Regions from separate parts of the Pseudomonas orientalis genome, predicted to be linked through region 1. Evidence: predicted binding sites of a transcription regulator. Region 1 holds the regulator's gene; the other holds the start of a gene.
The links. Region 1 encodes sigma-54, which starts transcription at its own class of promoters, with help from an activator protein. Its sites were predicted from a motif close to ANTGGCATNNANNTTGCTNT; they were not measured.
Positions count from the first base shown of each region.

Region 2: glnK (P-II family nitrogen regulator) is a predicted target of sigma-54. The motif match lies at 1,872-1,891, and genes of this name have one in related genera.

Region 1 is NZ_CP094351.1:981,862-986,386, reverse strand. It holds gene lptC (LPS export ABC transporter periplasmic protein LptC) at 1-217, shown strand, start outside; gene lptA (lipopolysaccharide transport periplasmic protein LptA) at 204-737, shown strand; gene lptB (LPS export ABC transporter ATP-binding protein) at 737-1,462, shown strand; gene MRY17_RS04255 (RNA polymerase factor sigma-54) at 1,647-3,140, shown strand; gene hpf (ribosome hibernation-promoting factor, HPF/YfiA family) at 3,217-3,522, shown strand; gene ptsN (PTS IIA-like nitrogen regulatory protein PtsN) at 3,532-3,996, shown strand; gene rapZ (RNase adapter RapZ) at 3,999-4,525, shown strand, end outside.
Region 2 is NZ_CP094351.1:5,599,260-5,603,784, forward strand. It holds gene MRY17_RS25230 (ammonium transporter) at 1-1,290, opposite strand, end outside; gene glnK (P-II family nitrogen regulator) at 1,326-1,664, opposite strand; gene MRY17_RS25240 (accessory factor UbiK family protein) at 2,086-2,349, shown strand; gene MRY17_RS25245 (YifB family Mg chelatase-like AAA ATPase) at 2,632-4,128, shown strand; gene MRY17_RS25250 (methyl-accepting chemotaxis protein) at 4,155-4,525, opposite strand, start outside.

The sequences.
Region 1 (4,525 bases):
GGTACGCGTCGCACGTACAGACGCGCAGAACCGTGACACCATCATTACCAGCAGTCGCATGACGGTATTCCCACAACAGCAATATGCGCAGACCGAGCAAGACGTTAGAATCGACGGCGCTGGCGGTGTATCGACTGGCAAGGGAATGAAAGCGTATTTGAAAGAAAGCAGGATACACCTGCTATCGAACGTAAGAGGACAGTATGAGGCTCGTTAAAACCCTCCCTATTTTGCTCGGTCTGGGCGCAGCACTGGGAAGCGTGAGCGCCTGGGCTCTGCCGAACGATAGCCAGCAACCGATCCACATCTCGGCTGACGATGCGCAGCTGGATGACAAACAAGGCGTCGCGACCTATACCGGTGGCGTGATCATCACCCAGGGCTCGATGAAGATCACCGGCAACACGGTGACCCTGACGCGTACCCAGGCCGGCGATATCGATGTCGTGACCTCGGTGGGCAACCTGGCTTACTTCGAACAGAAGCAAAAGGCAGAAGATCCGGGCCCGATGAAAGGCTATGGCAAGACCATTCAATACCATGCCCAGCAAAATCGCATCGTACTGATTGACCAGGCCAAGGTGCTCAGTGCCGACGGCAACTCGACCGAAGGCGAGAAGATCGTCTACAACACCAAGACCCAGGTCGCCCAGGCGGGTCGCGCCAATGGCAACAAGGTCACCGCGCCTCGCCCACGTATCGACATGGTCATCCAGCCGAAGAAGAAGGCCGAGTAATGGCAACGTTGAAAGCCCAGCATCTGGCCAAGGCCTATAAAAGCCGCCAGGTGGTACGCGATGTGAGCCTGTCGATCGACAGCGGCCAGATCGTCGGCTTGCTCGGCCCCAATGGCGCCGGCAAGACTACCTGCTTCTATATGATCGTCGGGCTGGTCCAGGCGGACCAGGGCCGCGTATTGATCGACGACCTTGACGTCAGCCACCAGCCCATGCACGGCCGTGCGCGCGCAGGTATCGGCTATCTTCCCCAGGAGGCGTCGATCTTTCGCAAACTGTCGGTAGCCGACAACATCATGGCGATCCTCGAGACCCGCAAGGAGCTTGATCGCGACGGTCGCCGCAAGGAGCTGGAAAGCCTGCTGCAGGAATTCCACATCAACCATATTCGCGACAACCTGGGCATGAGCCTGTCCGGTGGTGAGCGTCGCCGTGTGGAGATCGCCCGCGCCCTGGCGACCGCCCCCAAGTTCATCCTGCTGGACGAACCCTTTGCCGGTGTTGACCCGATCTCGGTAGGCGATATCAAGCAGATCATTCATCACCTCAAGGCCAAGGGCATCGGTGTGCTGATCACCGACCACAACGTGCGTGAAACCCTGGATATCTGCGAAACCGCTTACATCGTCAACGATGGGCAATTGATCGCCGAAGGAGATTCCGCGACGATCCTGGCCAACGAACTGGTGAAAGAAGTTTACCTGGGTCACGAGTTCCGCCTGTAAACACGGTGCTATCGGGCCATTCGCGAGAGTGCGAGCGAGTCAATAAGAACCTCGGTTTTTTTATTGTTACCGCGCTCTAGGCAAAGGCCCCGATATCAGGCATATAATTTGCTTATGTTTGGCGCTCACGCGCCCTGTCGTGGATGGCGCATTGCGCCGGCGAATAAGGTGTTAAGCCCCTGCCATGAAACCATCGCTAGTCCTGAGAATGGGCCAGCAGCTGACGATGACACCGCAGCTGCAACAGGCCATCCGCCTGCTCCAATTGTCGACCCTGGACCTGCAACAGGAAATCCAGGAGGCCCTGGAGTCCAATCCGATGCTCGAACGCCAGGAAGAAGGCGACGACTTCGACAACACAGACCCTTTGGCCGACAACATCGAGCAAAAGCCCAATCCCGACGTACAGGAACCGTCCTATCAGGAAACCGCGCCGACGGTGGATAACCTCGAGGACGGCGAATGGAACGAACGCATTCCCAACGAGCTTCCCGTGGATACCGCCTGGGAAGACGTCTACCAGACCAGCGCCAGCAGCCTGCCCAGCAACGATGATGACGAATGGGACTTCACCACCCGCACATCGGTCGGCGAGAGCCTGCAGAGCCACCTGCTGTGGCAACTGAACCTGGCGCCGATGTCCGACACCGATCGCCTGATCGCGGTCACCCTGATCGATTGCATCAATAACCAGGGTTACCTGGATGAGACGCTCGAAGAAATTCTTGAGGCGTTCGACCCGGAGCTGGATATCGAGCTGGACGAGATCGAAGCCGTCCTGCACCGCATCCAGCAATTCGAGCCCGCCGGGATTGGTGCCCGCACGCTCAGCGAGTGCCTGTTGCTGCAACTGCGCCAATTGCCGGCCAAGACACCTTGGCTGGCTGAAGCCAAGCGCCTGGTCAGCGACTACATCGACCTGCTGGGCAGCCGCGACTACAGCCAGTTGATGCGTCGCATGAAGCTCAAGGAAGACGAGCTGCGCCAGGTCATCGAGCTGGTTCAGAGCCTCAACCCTCGTCCAGGCTCGCAGATCGAATCCAGCGAAGCCGAGTATGTCGTGCCTGATGTGATCGTGCGCAAGGACAACGAGCGCTGGCTGGTAGAGCTGAACCAGGAATCGGTACCGCGCCTGCGGGTCAACCCGCAATACGCCGGTTTCGTGCGCCGCGCCGATACCAGCGCCGACAACACGTTCATGCGCAACCAGTTGCAGGAAGCGCGCTGGTTCATCAAGAGCCTGCAAAGCCGCAACGAAACCCTGATGAAAGTCGCCACCCAGATTGTCGAGCACCAGCGCGGCTTCCTGGAATATGGTGACGAAGCCATGAAACCGCTGGTGCTGCATGACATCGCCGAGGCGGTGGGCATGCACGAGTCGACGATTTCACGGGTAACCACGCAAAAATTCATGCATACCCCACGGGGTATTTATGAGCTGAAATACTTTTTCTCCAGCCACGTAAGCACCTCCGAAGGCGGCGAATGCTCGTCCACGGCGATCCGCGCGATCATCAAAAAACTGGTTGCCGCGGAAAATCAGAAAAAGCCGTTGAGTGACAGCAAGATCGCTGGTTTACTGGAGGCACAAGGCATTCAGGTCGCCCGTCGAACCGTCGCCAAGTACCGCGAGTCCCTTGGGATCGCGCCTTCCAGCGAGCGTAAGCGTTTGATGTGACGGGCGGGGCACAGCGTTCCAGTGGCAGGCGCCTTTCGCCTGCCGCTTTATGCACTGGCAACGAAGGAGAAGCTGTATGCAAGTCAACATCAGTGGACACCACGTAGAAGTCACCCCTCCAATGCGCGAATACGTCGAGCAGAAGCTGAAGAAGCTTGAAGGACATTTCGACAAGATCACCAACGTGCAGGTCATCATGAAGGTCGATAAGCTTCAGCAGAAAATCGAAGCGACCCTGCAGATACCCGGTGGCGAAGTGGTTGCTAATGCCGAACATGAAGACATGTATGCATCGATCGACTTGCTCACCGACAAGCTTGACCGCCAACTCAAAAAGCATAAGGAAAAGAATCTGCACCTGATGCAAGGTACAGGTCGTTAACCCTCCCCCATGATCCAACTTGAAACCATCCTGACCCCCGGCCGTTCCCTCGTGAACGTGCCGGGCGGCAGCAAGAAGAAAGCCCTCGAACAAATTGCCAACCTGATCAGCAGCCAAGTGCCTGAGCTGGAGATGCAAGATGTCTTCGAGGCGCTGATTGCCCGTGAAAAACTCGGCTCGACCGGTTTTGGCAACGGCATCGCCATTCCCCACTGCCGCCTCAAAGGCTGCGAAACACCGGTCAGCGCTCTGCTGCACCTGGATCACCCTATCGATTTCGATGCCATCGACGGCGCTCCGGTCGACCTGCTGTTCGTTCTGCTGGTCCCGCAAGCCGCCACCGATGCCCACCTGGAGCTGCTCCGGCAGATCGCCAGCATGCTCGACCGCAAGGAAGTGCGCGATAAATTGCGCAGCGCCAGCAGTAACGAGGCGCTGTATCAGGTCGTCCTGGATGAGCAAAGCGGGCAGTAATCATGCGTTTGATCATCGTCAGCGGCCGTTCCGGGTCGGGTAAGAGCACTGCCCTCAATGTTCTTGAAGACAGCGGCTTCTATTGCATCGACAACCTGCCCGCCGGCTTGCTGCCGGAATTGGCGGAACGCGCCCTGATCCACACCGAGTTGGCGCAACCGCTGGTCGCCGTGTCGATCGACGCCCGCAACCTGCCCAGTCACCTCTCGCGGTTCCCCGAACTGCTCGAGGAAGTGCGCGCCAAGCATATTCATTGCGACGTGCTGTACCTGGACGCCGACGAAGAGACCCTGCTCAAGCGGTTCTCCGAAACCCGCCGACGCCACCCGCTCAGCAGCGCCAACCGCTCCCTGGCCGAAGCCATTGAGGACGAGACCAAACTGCTGGGGCCGATCATCGATCTGGCTGACCTCAAGATCAACACCACCAACCTGAACCTGTACCAACTGCGCGATGCGATCAAGCTGCGGTTGCTGAACCAGCCGGAGCCTGGTACGGCGTTTCTGGTCGAGTCGTTCGGCTTCAAGCG
Region 2 (4,525 bases), 1.2 Mb from region 1:
CGCCTCTTCCTCTTCAGTAACGCGCAGGCCCATGACCATGTCCAGGACCTTGAGGATGACGTAGGTGACAATCGCCGTGTAGATCACGGTGAAGCCAACACCTTTGCACTGGATCCAGACCTGTGCAGCGACGTCAGTCACGGTGCCGAAGCCGCCCAATGCCGGGGCTGCAAACACACCGGTGAGGATCGCACCGACGATACCGCCGATACCGTGTACGCCAAATGCGTCCAGGGAGTCATCGTAGCCCAGCTTGCGCTTGAGGCTGGTTGCGCAGAAGAAGCAGATCACACCGGCGACCAGACCGATCACCAGAGCACCCATCGGGCCCACGGTGCCGGCAGCCGGCGTGATTGCGACCAGGCCGGCCACCACGCCCGAGGCGATGCCCAGTGCGCTGGGCTTACCGTGGGTGATCCACTCGGCGAACATCCAGCCCAGCGCAGCGGCGGCAGTGGCGATCTGGGTGACCAGCATTGCCATACCGGCCGTGCCGTTGGCTGCGGCAGCGGAACCGGCGTTGAAGCCGAACCAGCCGATCCACAGCATGGCCGCGCCGATCAGGGTGTAACCCAGGTTGTGCGGTGCCATCGGGGTGGTCGGGAAGCCTTTGCGCTTGCCGAGCACGATGCACGCCACCAGGCCGGCCACACCGGCGTTGATGTGCACCACGGTGCCCCCGGCGAAATCCAGCACACCCCAGTCCCACATCAGGCCGCCGTTGCCGCTCCAGACCATGTGCGCAATCGGCGCATAAACCAGGGTGAACCAGATAGCCATGAAGATCAGCATCGCGGAAAACTTCATGCGCTCGGCGAATGCACCGACGATCAGCGCTGGAGTGATGATGGCAAACGTCATCTGGAAGGTGATGAATACCGCTTCCGGGAACAGCGCCGCAGGCCCGGTGATGCTGGCTGGGGTAACGCCCGCCAGGAATGCCTTGCCCATGCCGCCGAAGAAGGAATTGAAGTTGACGACGCCCTGTTCCATACCGGTGGTATCGAACGCAATGCTGTAGCCGTAGACAACCCACAGGATGCTGATCAGGCCAGTGATGGCGAAGCATTGCATCATCACCGACAGGATATTTTTGGAGCGGACCATACCGCCGTAGAACAGTGCCAGGCCAGGAATGGTCATGAACAGCACCAGTGCGGTGGCGGTCAGCATCCAGGCGGTGTCGCCGGAGTTGAGGACTGGAGCCGCCACTTCGTCCGCCGCCATTGCAAGGCTTGGCATTACGATGGACAACAGGGCTCCGAGCCCTGCGAATTTACGCAGAGTCATAGTGTTTTTCTCCTGGGGCGTTGGGGTTTGGCGGCTTAGATTGCGTCGGTATCGGTTTCGCCGGTACGGATGCGGATAGCCTGTTCCAGATTGACCACGAAGATCTTGCCGTCACCGATCTTGCCGGTGTTGGCGGCCTTGGTTATCGCCTCGATAACCCGGTCAAGGTCCTTGTCGTCAATGGCGACATCAATCTTCACCTTAGGCAGGAAATCGACCACGTATTCCGCGCCGCGATACAGCTCGGTATGACCCTTCTGCCGCCCGAAGCCCTTGACCTCAGTAACGGTAATGCCCTGCACGCCGATCTCGGACAGTGACTCGCGTACGTCGTCCAACTTGAACGGCTTGATGATGGCAGTGACTAGCTTCATGAAAACTCTCTCCCGAATTGGTGGACTTGCCCCAGGAAAACAAACCCGTCTCAAGTCTAAGCGCAGTGCCTGGCTTTGTAACGCATCGTCGCCTGCGTATTACCGTGGCGACGCCAGCGAACCACTGGTGACGAAACCTGTACCCCTGATCCGTCGGCGCACTGCATTCGTCACAGCGACTGCATCAGTGCATGGGTCACGGTGGTCTAAGCAGAAACCTTGCCAGCTCCGTAAAAATCACTGAAATCAGTCCGTTGCCCGCTTATGCCCACCTGCGGGGCGTTCCGGCAGCGGCGATGCGCATCAAAACAGTGCGCGACCGCCCATCCCCATGCGCGAAAAGCGTGCGCACCAAGGCCGTGAAAAGACTATAGACGCTGCGTGATACACTGCCGGCCAACTGTTTTCCGGAATATTTCCCATGCTCGCGCCCAAAGACTTCCTCGACGCCCTGAGCGGCCACGCCTCTCGCCTGTTCAGCGGCGATACCCCGCTGCCCCGCAACGAAATCGAAAGCCAGTTCAAGGCATTGCTGCAAAGTGGCTTCAGCAAGCTCGATCTGGTCAGCCGTGAAGAATTCGACAGCCAGATGGTGGTATTGGCCCGCACACGTGCGCGGCTCGAGAGCCTGGAGGCGAAGGTGGCGGAACTGGAAGCGCGGCTGACGCCCCCATCGGCTGAATAAACCCGATGAGTGTGGGAGGCAAGCCCTGATGCCGCCCTCTGTAGGAGCGAGCTTGCTCGCGAAAAACTCATAGGCACCGCGTTCATTCAGGAAGCACGCGTTACCGTTGACGTTTTTCGCGAGCAAGCTCGCTCCTACAAAAAAGCCTTAGCATCAGGGCTTGCCCCCTCCCTCACTTCGTTGTCTGGATACGTTCTGTAAAACCTCCCCCACTGTGCGCATTCCCACCTCGTCTACCCTTGAATAATCCGCAGGAAGCGGCCTCCCATTCAAGGATCGAGCATGTCCCTCGCCATCGTCCACAGCCGCGCCCAGGTCGGCGTCGAAGCCCCCGTCGTCACTGTCGAAGTACACATGGCCAATGGGTTGCCGTCACTGACGCTGGTGGGCTTGCCGGAAACCGCGGTAAAGGAAAGCAAGGACCGCGTACGCAGCGCCATTCTCAACTCGGCCCTGCAATACCCGGCGCGGCGCATCACGCTCAACCTGGCGCCAGCCGACCTGCCCAAGGACGGCGGGCGTTTTGATCTGGCGATTGCACTGGGAATCCTGGCGGCCAGCGTGCAAGTGCCGGCGTTGATGCTCGATGATGTCGAGTGCCTCGGCGAGTTGGCGCTGTCCGGCGAGGTACGCGCGGTCAAAGGCGTGTTGCCGGCCGCTTTGGCGGCGCGCAAGGCCGGGCGCACCTTGATGGTGCCCAGGGCAAACGCTGAAGAAGCGTGCCTGGCATCAGGATTGAAGGTGATTGCGGTGGACCACTTGCTGCAGGCGGTGGCGCACTTGAATGGGCATGTGCCGATCGAGCCCTACCGGTCGGACGGCTTGCTGTATCTGAACAAACCTTACCCGGACCTCAGTGAAGTCCAGGGCCAACTGGCAGCCAAGCGCGCCTTGCTGATCGCGGCGGCGGGGGCGCATAACCTGCTGTTCAGCGGGCCGCCCGGCACCGGCAAGACGCTGCTCGCCAGCCGCCTGCCGGGGTTGCTGCCACCGCTCAGTGAGCAGGAAGCGCTGGAGGTTGCGGCGATTCAATCCGTGGTCAGCCTGGCACCGTTGAGCCATTGGCCGCACCGGCCGTTTCGCCAGCCGCACCATTCGGCATCCGGCCCTGCGCTGGTGGGTGGCGGGTCAAAGCCGCAACCAGGGGAGATTACGCTGGCCCATCACGGCGTGCTGTTCCTGGATGAGTTGCCGGAATTTGATCGCAAGGTGCTTGAGGTGCTGCGCGAGCCACTCGAATCAGGGCATATCGTAATTTCCCGCGCCCGTGACCGAGTGAGTTTCCCGGCGCGCTTTCAACTGGTCGCCGCGATGAACCCTTGCCCTTGCGGCTATATGGGCGAACCCAGCGGCCGTTGCCGGTGTACACCGGAACAGGTCCAGCGCTATCGCAACAAGCTTTCCGGGCCGTTGCTGGACCGGATCGATCTGCACCTGACGGTGGCCCGGGAAGCCACGGCGCTGAGCCCGGCACAACAGACCGATGACACCACCGCGAAATCGGCGGCGCTGGTGGCCGATGCGCGGGAACGCCAGCAACGACGCCAGGGCTGCGCCAACGCATTCCTCGACCTGCCGGGGCTGCGCGAATACTGCACGCTGGCGAAGGTCGATGAAAGTTGGCTGGAAAACGCCTGCGAGCGGCTGACGCTTTCGTTGCGGGCGGCCCATCGCTTGCTCAAGGTGGCGCGTACACTGGCCGACCTGGAACAGAAAGACGCCATCGCTCGCCACCATCTGCAAGAGGCGTTGCAATACCGCCCGGCGGCGAGCTCTTGAGCCTTACGCTGGAGCGCATGGGTAGCTTAGCGGAAGCGATCCACCTCATGCCGCAAGCCCGCCGCCAGGGTTTCCAGCTCTTTGGCGGTGATCGCCAGGTTCGACACCACTTCACGCTGCTCGCTGTTAGCCAGTGCGATGCTCTGCAAGTTGCTGCTGAGCAACGTCGCGGTGCTGCTCTGCTCCTGGGTGGCGGTGGTGATTGCGGCGAACTGCTGGCCGGCCGAACGGCTCTGCTCGTCGATGCGCGCCAGGGCCGAGGCCACATCGGCGTTGCGCGACAGGCCTTCCTGCATCAGCACGTTGCCGTGTTCCATGGTGGTGATGGCATTACCGGTTTCCTGCTGGATGCTCTGGATCATTCCGGAAATTTCATCGGTGGCCTGGCGGGTGCGCG